2 linked regions of the Alicycliphilus denitrificans K601 genome follow. The protein of the gene in region 1 interacts with the protein of each later gene in a pairwise test. Links are inferred from orthologs where the notes say so. Each region holds a gene or a part of one and is shown in the gene's direction. Other genes may lie near its edges.

What was found.
Region 2: the proteins of ALIDE2_RS12250 (region 1) and ALIDE2_RS15045 interact in binary tests that used the Escherichia coli proteins (3 or more experiments, as listed by UniProt). The link is inferred for Alicycliphilus denitrificans K601 from one-to-one orthologs.

The regions. Positions count from the first base shown.
Region 1 is NC_015422.1:2,559,807-2,567,198, reverse strand. What follows is about bases 1,398-4,275. They hold ALIDE2_RS12250 (ABC-F family ATP-binding cassette domain-containing protein), read left to right. Parts: upstream 1,398-1,811; coding sequence 1,812-3,740; downstream 3,741-4,275. Other genes in these bases: phbB (acetoacetyl-CoA reductase), read right to left, coding at 4,169-4,275; ALIDE2_RS12255 (Bug family tripartite tricarboxylate transporter substrate binding protein), read left to right, coding at 1,398-1,756. Outside these bases: ALIDE2_RS12260 (acyl-CoA dehydrogenase family protein), read left to right, coding at 1-712; more of ALIDE2_RS12255, read left to right, coding at 770-1,397; more of phbB, read right to left, coding at 4,276-4,906; ALIDE2_RS12240 (acetyl-CoA C-acetyltransferase), read right to left, coding at 5,066-6,244; ALIDE2_RS12235 (PHA/PHB synthase family protein), read right to left, coding at 6,324-7,392. UniProt on the Escherichia coli protein: Genetic data indicate it may be involved in ribosome assembly or function.
Region 2 is NC_015422.1:3,159,797-3,167,735, reverse strand. Bases 1,922-5,346 are described here. They hold ALIDE2_RS15045 (2-oxoglutarate dehydrogenase E1 component), read left to right. Parts: upstream 1,922-2,269; coding sequence 2,270-5,146; downstream 5,147-5,346. Other genes in these bases: odhB (2-oxoglutarate dehydrogenase complex dihydrolipoyllysine-residue succinyltransferase), read left to right, coding at 5,199-5,346; ALIDE2_RS15050 (AI-2E family transporter), read right to left, coding at 1,922-2,064. Also shown: ALIDE2_RS15055 (Bug family tripartite tricarboxylate transporter substrate binding protein), read left to right, coding at 1-938; more of ALIDE2_RS15050, read right to left, coding at 1,006-1,921; more of odhB, read left to right, coding at 5,347-6,455; lpdA (dihydrolipoyl dehydrogenase), read left to right, coding at 6,541-7,939. UniProt on the Escherichia coli protein: E1 component of the 2-oxoglutarate dehydrogenase (OGDH) complex which catalyzes the decarboxylation of 2-oxoglutarate, the first step in the conversion of 2-oxoglutarate to succinyl-CoA and CO(2).

The DNA.
Region 1 (7,392 bases):
CCACTACGTGCTCCATGGCCGCAAGCGCTTCATCTCGGGCTCGCCCTTCGCCGACTGCGCCGTGCTGCTGGCCTCGACCGCCCCCGAGGGCGCCGCCGAGCGCGAGATCAGCGCCTTCTTCGTCGACCTGCACGCGCCGGGCGTCGAGGTGGTTAGCGGCTACAAGACCATGGCCGGCCAGTCCCACACCGGCGACATCGTGCTGGACGGCGCCCGCGTCCCAGCGGCCCAGCTGATCGGCGAGCGCGGCCGCGGCTTGGCGCTGGCGCTGGGGCGCATCACCGTCAACCGGCTGATGCACTGCCCCGCCATGCTTGGCCTGGCACAGGTGGCGCTGCGCGACGCGCGCGACTATGCGCTGGAGCGCCGGCAGTTCGGCCGCAGCATCGCCCAGTTCCAGGCCATACAGCACATGCTGGCCGACATGGCCACGCAATGGGCCGCCGCCCGCGCCCTGATGGTGCAGACGGCGCGCGCCATCGACGCCGGCATCGACGCCCGCGCCCAGGCGTCAATGAGCAAGCTGTTCTGCTCCGAGGCTGCCTTCGGCATCGCCGACCGCGCGGTGCAGATCCACGGCGGCGAGGGCATCGTCCAGGGCCGGCGCGTGGAATTCCTGTTCCGCATGCTGCGCATGTACCGCGTGCTGACCGGCACCAGCGAGATCCAGCGCAACACCATCGCCAGGGAACTGCTCGCCACGCCCGCATAGGCGGCGTGAGGCGGCAGCTCCCACATCGCACACAGCTATAGAAGCAAGGAGACGAACATGACCCCTCTGTCACGCCGCCGGATGCTGGCCCATGCGCTTGGCGCGGCCCTGCTCCCCCTGGCGGGCATGCCGGCCCGGGCCCAGGGCCGCTATCCCAGCCGCCCCGTCAAATGGCTGGTGCCCTACCTGCCGGCCACGGGGCCCGACATGGTGGCGCGCATCCTGGCCGAGGCCGTGGGCCCCTTCCTGGGCCAACCCATCGTCATCGAGAACCGTCCGGGCGCCGCGGGGAACATCGGCACGCGCGCCGTGGCCAAGTCGCCGGCCGATGGCTACACCCTGCTCTACACGGGCTCGCCGCTGGCCGCCAACATGCACATCTACAAGAACCCCGGCTACGACGCGCTCAAGGACTTCCGGCACGTCATGCGCCTGAGCAGCTCCACCGTGGGGCTGGTAGTGAACGCGGACTCCGACATCCACAGCCTGGACGACCTGCTGGCCCGGCTCAAGGCCCGCCCCGGCCAGGTGGACTACGCCTCCGGGGGCGTCGGCACGCCCTCCCACCTGGGCGTGGAGCTGTTCCTGAGCGTCACGCGCACCAAGGCCATGCACGTGCCCTACAAGGGCGCCTCCGAGCTCGTGAATGCGCTGCTGGGCAACCAAGTGACCTTCGGGATGCCGATCTTCTCGGCGGCCAACCCCATGATCAAGGCCGGCAAGCTGCGCGCGCTCGCCATCGCCGGGGCCAGGCGCAACCCGGTCGAGCCGCAGGTACCCACGCTCGCGGAGCTCGGCATCCCAGGCGTGGAGCTGACCTCGTTCGGCGGCATCTCCGTCCCCGCGGGAACGCCGGATGCGGTGGTGGAGACCATCTACAAGGCCTTCTCCGAAGCGCTCAGGCAGCCCAAGGTGGTCGCCGCGCTGCAGGAAAACGGGGGCCAGGTGGACGTGCGCGACGGAGCGGCCTTCGTGCAGAACATCCAGCAGGAAATGCAGCTGACCGCGGCCATGATGAAGCAGCTGGGGCTGAAGCCCGTCTGACCACGGCCCGCCGAGGGGCAGGCCGCGGGCTTTCGCTGGGATAATCCGCGGCCTCATGATCAGCCTCCGCAACCTCACCCTGCGCCGCGGCACGCGCGTGCTGCTCGACAGTGCTTCCGTTTCCATCAATCCCGGCGAGAAAGTCGGCCTGGTGGGGCGCAACGGCGCCGGCAAGTCCACCCTCTTCGCGCTCCTCAACGGCACGTTGCACGAGGACGGCGGCGACTTCCTCATGCCCCCGCAGTGGCGCATGGCGCAGGTGGCGCAGCACATGCCCGAGACCGCCCAGCCAGCCACGGATTTCGTGCTCGATGGCGATACGCGCTTGTCTCACCTGCGCGAGCAGCTACGAAAAGCAGAGCAATTGGGCGACGGCATGGCCATTGCCCAGGCGCACGCCGACCTGGCGGACGCCGGCGCGCACGATGCGCCGGCGCGCGCCCAGGCGCTGATCCTGGGCCTGGGCTTCCAGGTGGCCGAGCTCGACAGACCCGTCAACAGCTTCTCCGGCGGCTGGCGCATGCGCCTGCAGCTGGCGCGCGCGCTCATGTGCCCCAGCGACCTGCTGCTGCTCGACGAGCCCACCAACCACCTGGACCTGGACGCGCTGGTCTGGCTCGAAGCCTGGCTCAAGCGCTACGAGGGCACGCTCATCGTCATCAGCCACGACCGCGAATTCCTCGACGCCGTGACCCAGGTCACGCTGCACATCGACAACGCCCAGCTCACACGCTACGGCGGCAACTACAGCCAGTTCGAGGAACTGCGCGCGCAGCAGCTCACGCTGCAGCAGGCCGCGTTCGAGCGCCAGCAGGCCAAGATCGCCCACCTGCAAAAGTTCATCGACCGCTTCAAGGCCAAGGCCACCAAGGCGCGCCAGGCGCAAAGCCGCGTGAAGGCGCTGGAGCGCATGGAAAGAATCGCCCCCGTGCTGGCGAGCGCCGAATTCACCTTCGAATTCCAGGAGCCCGCCAACCTGCCCAATCCCATGCTGGCGCTGACCGACGCCTCCTTCGGCTACCGCGCCGAGGACGGCAGCGAGAAAGCCGTCCTGAGCGGCGTCAGCCGCACCGTGCTGGCGGGCCAGCGCATAGGCATCCTGGGCGCCAACGGCCAGGGCAAGTCCACCCTGGTCAAGACCATCGCCCGCACCATGGCACCCCTGGGCGGCAAGGTCACCGAGGGCAAGGGCCTCGCCATTGGCTACTTCGCCCAGCAGGAGCTGGACGTGCTGCGCCCGGACGACCACCCGCTCGCGCACATGGTGCGCCTGGCGCGCGAGCTGGGCGTGGACGCGCGTGAGCAGGACCTGCGCAACTTCCTGGGCAGCTTCAACTTCAGCGGCGACATGGTGCTGCAGAGCGTGGGCAGCATGAGCGGCGGCGAGAAGGCGCGCCTGGTGCTGGCCATGATCGTCTGGCAGCGCCCCAACCTGCTGCTGCTCGACGAGCCCACCAACCACCTGGACTTGGCCACGCGCGAGGCGCTGGCCATGGCGCTCAACGAATTCGAGGGCACCGTAATGCTGGTCAGCCACGACCGCGCCCTGCTGCGCTCCGTGTGCGACGAATTCTGGCTCGTGGGCCGCGGGCAGGTCGGGCCGTTCGACGGCGACCTGGACGACTACCAGCGCTACCTGCTCGACGAATCCAGGCGCCTGCGCGAGCAGGCCCGCGCCGCCGCCCCGGCGCCCGCGGCCGTGCCCGCCCCCGACGCGCGCGAACAGCGCCGCCTGGAGGCCCAGGCGCGGCAGCAACTGGCCGAAAAGACCCGCCCCCTGAAGCGCGAGCTGGAGACCATAGACCAGCGTCTAGCGCTGCTGGCCCAGGAGAAGGCGCAGCTGGAAGAGCGTCTGATGCAGGAGCTGCCCCCCGCCGAGATCGCGGAATCCGGCCGGCGCCTGAAAACCTGCACCGAAGAGGTCGAACGGCTCGAGGAAAAGTGGCTGGATGTGTCCGCCGCGCTGGAAGAACTGGGGCGGTGAACAGTCTGCGCGCCTTTTGATATCAGGCAAAACCGCCTATAAGGCTTGACCATAATGCGCTTGCAGCTCTCATATCAGGAGCATTTTCATCCATCCTCCAGGGGTTGCATTTTTTTGCGAGCGGCATGTCAACGTTGCACCGGGAGGCTGCGTTGTGAATACATCTAAGGAGTTATCCCTATGACCATGACCGCAATGCTCTCTGCCTGGCCCGAAGACGAACGCGACCGCAAGCGCGCCCCGAGCTGCCTGTAAGGGCGTGGGCAAGGCCCGCCGGCGGGCTTATTCGACTTCCCTTCTTCGATAGGTATCATTCAAGACCCCGAACCAGCGCCCCACGCCTCGGTTCTCCATAAAAAAAGGAACGTGCCGGCACGTTCCTTTTTGCTTTTCGACATGCCCGCCAAAGCAGCGGACATGTCGGGCCGTCAGCGCATGTGCAGGCCGCCGTTGACAGAGAAGTCGGCGCCGGTGGCATAGCCGCCCTCCTCCGAGGCCAGCCAGGCGACGATGGAGGCGATCTCGCTGGGCTCCCCGAGGCGCTTGACGGGCACGGTGTTGACGATCTTCTCCAGCACGTCGGGGCGGATGGCCTTGACCATATCCGTGCCGATGTAGCCCGGGCTCACGGTGTTCACCGTCACGCCCTTGGTGGCGAGCTCCTGCGCCAGCGCCATGGAGAAGCCGTGCATGCCGGCCTTGGCGGCCGAGTAATTGGTCTGGCCGGCCTGGCCCTTTTCGCCGTTCACGCTGCTGATGTTGATGATGCGGCCCCAGCCCTTTTCCACCATGTCGGCCACGACCTGCTTGGTCACGTTGAACATGCTGTTGAGGTTGGTCTCGATGACGGCGTCCCAGTCTTCCCGCGTCATCTTCACGAACATGCGGTCGCGCGTGATGCCGGCGTTGTTGACCAGCACGTCGATGGTGCCGTGTTCGGCCTTGGCGTTGGCGAAGGCCTGCACCGTGGAGTCCCAGTCGCCCACGTTGCCGACCGAAGCGTAGAAGGTGTAGCCCAGCGCCTTTTGTTCGTTCAGCCACTTTTCATAGTCGCGAGTGGGGCCGCAGCCCGCGATGACCTTCATCCCTTCCCGGTGCAGGCGTTGACAAATGGCAGTGCCAATTCCACCCATGCCTCCCGTGACGTATGCGACTTTCTGACTCATTGCGTGCTCCTGTTTTGTGGATGAAACGGTTACCACTCTACCCAAAAAACAAACCGGTTCCTAAAAGGAAAACACGCACGGCGGAATTGCCACCGGAGCCCAAGGATCGGGCATGATGTGTGGCTTGGCGCGGGCCGCGCGCCAAGCCACTGCGGGTGCTCAACGCTCCAGAGCCATGGAGACGCCCATGCCGCCGCCGATGCACAGCGCGGCCAGCCCCTTGGCCGCGCTGCGGCGCTGCATCTCGTGCAGCAGGGTGACCAGCACGCGGCAACCCGAGGCCCCGATGGGGTGGCCGATGGCGATCGCGCCGCCGTTGACGTTGACGCGCGCCGGGTCGATCGCCAGTTCCTTGTTCACCGCGCATGCCTGGGCGGCAAAGGCCTCGTTGAGCTCGAACAGGTCCACGTCGGCCGCGTTCCAGCCGGCGCGCTGCAGGGCCTTGCGCGACGCGGGCACGGGCCCCATGCCCATGGTGGCGGGGTCCAGGCCCGCCGTGCCGTAGGCGGCGATGCGCGCCAGCGGCTTGAGGCCCAGGGCCGCGGCCTTCTTGGCGCTCATCACCACCACGGCAGCGGCGCCGTCGTTGATGCCCGAGGCGTTGCCCGCCGTGACCGAGCCGGCCTTGTCGAATGCCGGGCGCAGGCCCGCCAGCGCCTCGGCGTTGGTCTTGCGGTTCAGGTACTCGTCGGCGTTGAACAGGACGGGATCGCCCTTTTTCTGCGGCAGCGAGACGCCGACGATCTCGTCGGCGAAGCGGCCGGCATCCTGGGCGGCCGCGGCCTTCTGCTGGCTGGCCAGGGCCAGCGCGTCCTGCATCTCGCGCGTGATCCCGTAGGCCTTGGCCACGTTCTCGGCCGTGATGCCCATGTGGTACTGGTTGTAGACGTCCCACAGGCCGTCCACGATCATGGTGTCGGTCAGCTTCCAGTCGCCCATGCGCTGGCCCTCGCGCGAGCCATTGAGCACGTGGGGCGCCAGGCTCATGTTCTCCTGGCCGCCGGCCACCACGATCTCGCTGTCGCCCGTGGCGACGGCCTGCGCGGCGAGCATGACAGCCTTCAGGCCCGAGCCGCACACGGCGTTGATCGTGAGCGCGGGGGTTTCCTTGGCCACGCCGGCCTTCATCATGGCCTGGCGCGCGGGGTTCTGGCCACAGCCGGCTGCGAGCACCTGGCCCATGATGACCTCGCCCACCTGGTCCGGCGCGACGCGCGCGCGCGCCAGGGCCTCGCGGATCACAAGGGCGCCCAGGTCCGTGGCCGGGGTCTTGGCGAGTGCGCCGCCAAACTTGCCCACGGGCGTGCGCACGGCGGAAACGATGACGATGTCTTCCATGGTGAATCCTCTTTGCTGTGATGCCTGCCGGCGCCATGCCGCAGGCGAATGAATCTTATCGGAGTGGGGGGAGCCGCCTTCAGGCCTTCTGCTTGACGTAGCGCCCCGGCGCCGGCTCTATGTCCTTGAAGTGCGGCGCCTTGCCGTAGCTCTTGGGCGCGGCGACCTGCTTGCCCGCGTGGCCCGCGAGCCAGGCGCACCAATCGTCCCACCAGCTGCCGGGCAACTCGGTCGCGCCGGCCAGCCATTCGTCCAGCGTGGGGGGCAGCTTGCCGTCCTCGCGCACCCAGTGGCTGCGCTTTTTCTTCGCCGGCGGGTTGATCACGCCCGCGATGTGGCCCGAGGCGCCCATGACGAAGCGTTTCTTGCCGGGCAGCACCTGGGTCGAAGCGTAGGCCGCGGCGGCGGGCACGATGTGGTCTTCGCGCGAGCCGTAGATGTACACGGGCAGCTTGACCTTGGAGAGGTCCAGCTTCTCGCCGCACACGGTGAGGGCGCCCGGCTCGATGAGCCTGTTCTCCAGGTAGAAGTTGCGCAGGTACCAGGCGTAGTACGGCCCGGGCAGGTTGGTGCTGTCGCTGTTCCAGTACAGCAGGTCGAAGGGCGGCGGCGTCTGGCCCTTGAGGTAGTTGTCCACCACGTAGTTCCACACCAGCTCGTTGGGGCGCAGGAAGCTGAAGGTGGAGGCGAGGTCCTGCCCCTTCATGAGCCCGCCCTGCCCCATCTGCATCTCGCGCAGGCGCACGAAGGACTCGTCGATGAACACGTCGAGGATGCCGGTGTCGCCGAAGTCGATGAGTGTGGTGAGGAAGGTGGCGCTGGCGACGCTGTCCTGCCCGCGCGCGGCCAGCACCGCCAGCGCATTGGCCAGCATGGTGCCGCCCACGCAGAAGCCCAGGGCGTTGATCTGCTTGGTCCCGGCGATCTTCTGCACGGTGGCGACGGCGGTGAGCACGGCGTCCTCGATGTAGTCGTCCCAGGTCTTGTGCGCGAGCGACGCGTCGGGGTTGCGCCAGCTCACCACGAAGGTGCGGTGGCCCTGGGCCACGGCGTGGCGGATCAGCGAGTTCTCGGGCTGCAGGTCGAGGATGTAGTACTTGTTGATGCACGGCGGCACCATGAGGAAGGGCCGCTCGTATACCTTGGGC
Region 2 (7,939 bases), 600 kb from region 1 along the record:
CCGCGCTCGCACTGGCTCTGGCCGGCACGGCTGGCGCGCAGGCCCGGTATCCGGCCAAGGCCATCACCTTCGTCGTGCCGTTCGCGGCGGGCAGCGCCACCGACCAGCTCGCGCGCGCCCTGGGCCAGTCCGTCAGCACCGACACCAGGCAGCCCGTGGTGGTGGACAACAAGGCCGGCGCCAGCGGCATGATCGCCGCGCAGGCCGTGGCCAAGGCCGCGCCCGACGGCTACACCGTGCTCATCACCACCAACACCACGCACGCGGCCAACGAGCACCTGTACAAGAAGCTGCCCTACGATCCGGTGAAGGACTTTACCCCGGTCACCGGCCTGGGCAAGGGCGGGCAGGTGCTGGTGGTGAACGCCAGCGCGCCCTACAAGAGCGTGGCCGAGCTGCTCGCTGCCGCGAAGAAGAACCCCGGCAAGCTCAGCTTCGGCAGCGGCAGCTCGTCGAGCCGCATGGCCGGCGAGATGCTCAAGCAGCTCGCGGGCGTGGACATCCTGCACGTGCCCTACAAGAGCAACCCGCTGGCCATCACCGACCTGCTGGGCGGGCAGATCGACATGATGATCACCGACACGTCCACCGGCGTGCCGCAGATCAAGGCGGGCAAGCTGCGCGCGCTGGGCTACTCCACGCAAAAGCGCGGCGCGCAGCTGCCCGACGTGCCCACCATCGCCGAGGCCGGCGTGAAGGGCTACGACATGGGCTACTGGTTTGCCGCCTACGTGCCCGCTGGCACGCCCGCGCCCGTGGTGGCGCGCCTCAACGAGCTGCTGGCCCACGCCACCAGGAGCGAGGCCGCGAGGTCGTTCTTCGACACCGCGGGCTCCGAGGCCTGGACCACCACGCCCGAGGAACTGGCCAGGTTCCAGGCCGCCGAGACCCAGAAGTGGGGCAGGGTGATCAAGGCCGCGGGCATCGAGCCCGAGTGAGCGCGCGGGTGGTTTGGGGCGCTATTGGCCTGTTGCGCCCTGTGGGTAAGCGCATGCAGCTATATTTTCAGGAGCTTTGCCCATCGTCGACCGGCGCGAACAGGTCCCAGGTGGCCATGAACAGCGCCGCGATGACGGGGCCGATCACGAAGCCGGTCAGCCCGAACAGCGCCATGCCGCCCAGCGTGGAGATCAGCACCACGTAGTCGGGCATCTTGGTGTCCTTGCCCACGAGCAGCGGGCGCAGCAGGTTGTCCACCAGGCCGATGACGCCGACGCCGTAGGCGGTCAGGATCGCGGCCTGGCCGGTGGATCCCGTGGCCAGGAAGTAGATGGCCACGGGCCCCCAGATCAGGCTGGCGCCCACGGCCGGCAGCAGCGACAGGAAGGCCATGAGCACGCCCCACATCACCGGCCCCTGGATGCCCAGGATCCAGAAGATGAGCCCGCCCAGCGCCCCCTGCGCCGCCGCCACCACGATGTTGCCCTTGACGGTGGCGCGGATCACGGTGGTGAACTTGCGGGCCAGCTGATTCTTGTGCTCCGTATCCAGCGGAATGGCCTGGCGGATACGCGCCGCCAGCCGCGGGCCGTCCCGCAGCAGGAAGAACAGCAGGTACAGCATGACGCCGAAGCTCACGATGAACTGCAGCGTGTTCTGCCCCACGTCCAGCGCCTTGGTGGCCAGGAACTGGCTGGCCTGGGCGCCCACGGCCGTCAGGCGCGCCTGCAGCTCGGCCATGGAGGTGAGGTGGAAGCGGTCGAGCAGCTCCAGGACCCAGGCGGGCAGGGCGGCCAGCACCTGCTGCAGGTAGGCGCCGTAGTTCAGCTGCCCCGAGCGAGCGCGCTCGTAGGCCACGCTGGCTTCCTGCACCAGGGAGATGCCGATGAACACCATGGGCAGGATCACGATCACCAGGCAGATGCACAGCGTGATGAACGCGGCCAGGTTGCGCCGGCGCGGCATGCGCCGCAGCAGCCGGCGGTGCAGCGGCGTGAACAGGATGGCCAGCACCACGCCCCAGAAGATGGCGCCGTTGAGCGGCCAGAGAATGGCGCCGAAGGCCAGGGTCACGGCGGCGAGCAGCAGCAGCAGGGTGCGGTTCTGGAGCAGGAGCGGGTGCATGGGCGGCAGGAAGTGGACAACGGCCAACTGTAAGCCAAGCCGCCCGGCGCCGTGCGGCGCGCCCGCCCGTGTTCGATGGCACAATAGCGCCCGCAAACGAGGTCCTTCCCCTGCCACAGTCGCATCCGCCAACCGGTTCAGCCGTGACGCGGAAGGTTTGTCAACCAGCTAATGCTTCCTTCAGGGAAGCGGAGGTCAGCGGAATATGAGCGAGCCCACATCCGTCTACCAAGCCTACCAAGGCAACACCTATCTCTTCGGCGGCAACGCCCCCTACGTCGAGGAGATGTATGAGAACTATCTCGCCAACCCCGGCAGCGTGCCCGATTCCTGGCGCGAATACTTTGACGCACTGCAACATGTGCCCGCGGTAGACGGCAGCAATGCCAAGGACGTTCCTCATCTTCCGGTCATCAACGCCTTCGCAGAGCGCGCCAAGGCCGGCGGCACCCGGGTGGTCGTTGCCAGCACCGACGCCGAGATGGGCCGCAAGCGCACGGCCGTGCAGCAGCTCATCGCCGCCTACCGCAACGTCGGCGCGCGCTGGGCGGACCTCGATCCCCTGAAGCGCGCCGAGCGGCCCGCCATTCCCGAGCTCGAGCCCTCGTTCTACGGCTTTGCCGATGCCGACCAGGAAACGGTGTTCGACACCAGCAACACCTTCTTCGGCAAGGACAGCATGCCCCTGCGCGAGCTGCTCAACGCGCTGCGCGAAACGTACTGCGGCACCGTGGGCGCGGAATACATGTACGCTACCGACCAGGCGCAAAAGCGCTGGTGGCAGCAGAAGCTCGAGAGCACCCGCAGCAAGCCAGCCTTCGATGCGGCCAAGAAGAAGCGCATCCTCGATCGCCTGACGGCCGCCGAGGGCCTGGAGCGCTACCTGCACACCAAGTACGTCGGCCAGAAGCGCTTCTCGCTCGAGGGCGGCGAGAGCTTCATCGCCGCCATGGACGAGCTGATCCAGTCCGCCGGCGCCAAGGGTGTGCAGGAAGTGGTGATCGGCATGGCCCACCGCGGCCGCCTGAACGTGCTGGTCAACACTCTGGGCAAGATGCCCAAGGACCTGTTCGCCGAGTTCGACCACACCGCGCCCGAAGACCTGCCCGCGGGCGACGTGAAGTACCACCAGGGCTTCTCCTCCGACGTGTCCACCCCCGGCGGCCCGGTGCACCTGAGCCTGGCGTTCAACCCCTCGCACCTGGAAATCGTCAACCCCGTGGTCGAGGGCTCGGTGCGCTCGCGCATGGACCGCCGCGCCGACCCCAAGGGCAAGCAGGTGCTGCCCGTGCTGGTGCACGGCGACGCCGCCTTCGCGGGCCAGGGCGTGAACCAGGAAACGCTGGCGCTGTCTGAGACCCGTGGCTACACCACGGGCGGCACGGTGCACATCATCATCAACAACCAGATCGGCTTCACCACGTCCGACCCGCGCGACCTGCGCTCCACGCTGTACTGCACCGACATCGTGAAGATGATCGAGTCGCCCGTGCTGCACGTGAACGGCGACGACCCCGAGTCCGTGTGTCTGGCCATGCAGCTGGCGCTGGAGTTCCGCATGGAGTTCTCCAGGGACGTGGTGGTGGACATCATCTGCTACCGCAAGCTGGGCCACAACGAGCAAGACACCCCCATGCTCACCCAGCCGCTGATGTACAAGAAGATCGCCCAGCACCCCGGCACGCGCAAGCTCTACGCCGACAAGCTGGCCACGCAGGGCCTGGGCGAGACGCTGGGCGACGACATGGTCAAGGCCTACCGCGCCGCCATGGACGAAGGCAAGCACACCATCGACCCGGTGCTGACCAACTTCAAGAGCAAGTACGCCGTGGACTGGAGCCCGTTCCTGGGCAAGACCTGGACGGACGCCGCAGACACCGCCATCCCGCTGACCGAGTGGAAGCGCCTGGCCGAGCGCATCACCACCATCCCCGAGAGCGTCACGCCGCACATGCTGGTGAAGAAGGTCTACGACGACCGCGCTGCCATGGGCCGCGGCGAGATCAACGTGGACTGGGGCATGGGCGAGCACATGGCCTTCGCCTCGCTCGTTGCCAGCGGCTACCCCGTGCGCCTGTCGGGCGAGGACAGCGGCCGCGGCACCTTCACGCACCGCCATGCCGTCATCCACGACCAGAAGCGCGAGAAGTGGGACGAGGGCACCTACGTGCCGCTGCAGAACGTGGCCGAGAACCAGGCGCCCTTCGTCGTCATCGACTCCATCCTGTCCGAAGAGGCGGTGCTGGCGTTCGAATACGGCTATGCCTCCAACGACCCCAACACCCTGGTGGTCTGGGAAGCGCAGTTCGGCGACTTCGCCAACGGCGCGCAGGTGGTGATCGACCAGTTCATCGCCTCGGGCGAGGTCAAGTGGGGCCGCGTCAACGGCATCACGCTGATGCTGCCGCACGGCTACGAGGGCCAGGGCCCCGAGCACAGCTCGGCGCGCCTGGAGCGCTTCATGCAGCTGGCGGCCGATGCCAACATGCAGATCGTGCAGCCCACCACGGCCAGCCAGATCTTCCACGTGCTGCGCCGCCAGATGGTGCGCAACCTGAGGAAGCCCCTGGTCATCATGACGCCCAAGTCGCTGCTGCGCAACAAGGACGCGACCTCGCCGCTGTCCGAGTTCACCAAGGGTGGCTTCCAGACCGTGCTGGGCGAGCGCGACGAGGCCATCGCCAAGAACGCGGCCAAGGTCAAGCGCGTCATCGCCTGCTCGGGCAAGGTGTACTACGACCTGGTGAAGAAGCGCGCCGAGGCCGAGCGCAGCGACGTGGCCATCATCCGCATCGAGCAGCTCTATCCCTTCCCGCACAAGGCCTTCGCCGCCGAGCTCAAGAAGTACCCCAACGCGACCGACATCGTGTGGTGCCAGGACGAGCCGCAGAACCAGGGCGCCTGGTTCTTCATCCAGCACAACATCCACGAGAACATGCACGAGGGCCAGAAGCTCGGCTACGCCGGCCGCGCCGCCTCGGCATCGCCCGCCGTGGGCTACGCACACCTGCACCAGGACCAGCAGAAGGCCCTGGTCGAGGCCGCCTTCGCCAAGCTCAAGGGTTTTGTCCTGACCAAGTAAGGCCACCAACCCACTCATTCAGAACAAAACACTTTTTGGAAAGAACACCAACATGGCAATCGTAGAAGTCAAGGTTCCCCAGCTGTCCGAGTCCGTGGCCGAGGCCACGCTGCTGCAGTGGAAGAAGAAGCCCGGCGAGGCCGTCGCCCAGGACGAGATCCTGATCGAGATCGAGACCGACAAGGTGGTGCTGGAAGTGCCGGCCCCGTCCGCCGGCGTGCTGGCCGAGCTGCTGGTGGGTGATGGCGGCACGGTCGTGTCCGACCAGCCCATCGCCAGGATCGACACCGAGGGCAAGGCCGGCGCCGCCGCGCCCGCCGCTGCAGCGCCTGCCGCAGCGGCCCCCGCGGCGGCTGCCGCCGCACCGGCCGCCGCCGGCGGCGGCAAGGGCGACGTGGCCATGCCCGCCGCCGCCAAGATCCTGGCCGAGAACAACCTGTCGGCCGCTCAGGTGGCCGGCAGCGGCAAGGATGGCCGCGTCACCAAGGGCGACGCCCTGGCGGCCGTGGCCGGTGGCGTCAAGTCCACCGCCGCCGTGATCCCCACCGGCGTGCCCGCCAAGGCGCTGCCCCAGGTGGCGGCTCCGTCATCGGCCCTGGACCTGGGCGAGCGCCCCGAGCAGCGCGTACCCATGAGCCGCCTGCGCGCCCGCGTGGCCGAGCGCCTGCTGCAGTCGCAATCCACCAACGCCATCCTGACCACCTTCAACGAGGTCAACATGGCCCCGGTGATGGAGCTGCGCAAGAAGTTCCAGGATGCGTTCACCAAGGAACACGGCGTGAAGCTCGGCTTCATGTCCTTCTTCGTCAAGGCTGCGGTGCACGCGCTCAAGAAGTACCCGGTGCTCAACGCCAGCGTGGACGGCACCGACATCGTCTACCACGGCTACTTCGACATCGGCATCGCCGTCGGTTCGCCGCGCGGCCTGGTGGTGCCCATCCTGCGCAACGCCGACCAGATGAGCTTCGCCGACATCGAGAAGAAGATCGCCGAGTTCGGCAAGAAGGCCGGCGAAGGCAAGCTGGGCATCGAGGAGATGACCGGCGGCACGTTCTCGATCAGCAACGGCGGCACCTTCGGCTCGATGATGTCCACCCCCATCATCAACCCGCCGCAGTCGGCCATCCTGGGCGTGCACGCCACCAAGGACCGCGCCGTGGTCGAGAACGGCCAGGTCGTGGTGCGTCCGATGAACTACCTGGCCATGTCCTACGACCACCGCATCATCGACGGCCGCGAGGCCGTCCTGGGCCTGGTGGCCATGAAGGACGCGCTGGAGGATCCCTCGCGCCTGCTGTTCGACCTGTGATCTGCAGCAGGGTGTAACTCTCGACAACCCACCCTCGGCCTGGCCCGGCGGTGGGTTTTTTCTCTCCCCTATTCCTGAAGAAACCATGAGCAAACAATTCGACGTCATCGTCATCGGCGCCGGCCCCGGCGGCTACATCGCAGCCATCCGCGCAGCGCAGCTGGGCATGAACGTGGCCTGCATCGACGAGTGGAAGAACGCCGCAGGCGGCGCCGCGCCCGGCGGCACCTGCACCAACGTGGGCTGCATTCCGTCCAAGGCGCTGCTGCAGTCGAGCGAGCACTTCGAGCACGCCACCAAGCACTTCGCCGAGCACGGCATCAGCACCGGCAAGGTGACCATGGACGTGGCCACGATGATCGGCCGCAAGGACGCCGTGGTGAAGCAGAACAACGACGGCATCCTGTACCTGTTCAAGAAGAACAAGGTCAGCTTCTTCCACGGCCGTGGCTCGTTCGCGCGCGCCGTCGATGGCGGCTACGAGGTCAAGGTGGCGGGCAAGGCCGAGGAACTGCTCACGGCCAGGCAGGTCATCGTCGCCACCGGCTCCAATGCGCGCGCGCTGCCCGGCGTGGAGTTCGACGAGGTCAACGTGCTGTCCAACGACGGCGCACTGGCTATCGGCGCGGTTCCGAAGAAGCTGGGCGTGATCGGCTCGGGCGTGATCGGCCTGGAGATGGGCAGCGTGTGGCGCCGCCTGGGCGCGGACGTGACCATCCTCGAAGGCCTGCCGACCTTCCTGGGCGCCGTGGACGAGCAGGTCGCCAAGGAGGCCAAGAAGGCGTTCGACAAGCAGGGCCTGAAGATCGAGCTGGGCGTGAAGATCGGCGAGGTCAAGAACGGCAAGAAGGGCGTCTCGATCGCCTACGCCAACGCCAAGGGCGAAGAGCAGAGGCTGGACGTGGACAAGCTCATCGTCTCCATCGGCCGCGTGCCCAACACCACCGGCCTGAACTCCGAGGCCGTGGGCCTGCAGCTCGACGAGCGCGGCGCCATCGTGGTCGATGCCGACTGCAAGACCAACCTGCCGGGCGTCTGGGCCGTGGGCGACGTGGTGCGCGGCCCGATGCTCGCGCACAAGGCCGAGGAGGAGGGCGTGGCCGTGGCCGAGCGCATCGCCGGCCAGCACGGGCACGTCAACTTCAACACCATCCCCTGGGTCATCTACACCAGCCCCGAGATCGCCTGGGTCGGCCGCACCGAGCAGCAGCTCAAGCAGGACGGCGTGAAGTACAAGGCCGGCAGCTTCCCGTTCCTGGCCAACGGCCGCGCACGCGCGCTGGGCGACACCACGGGCTTCGTCAAGTTCCTGGCCGATGCCGCGACGGACGAGATCCTGGGCGTGCACATCGTCGGCCCCCTGGCCAGCGAGCTGATCTCCGAGGCCGTTGTGGCGATGGAGTTCAAGGCCAGCAGTGAAGACATCGCCCGCATCTGCCACGCCCACCCCTCGCTGTCCGAGGCGACCAAGGAAGCGGCGCTGG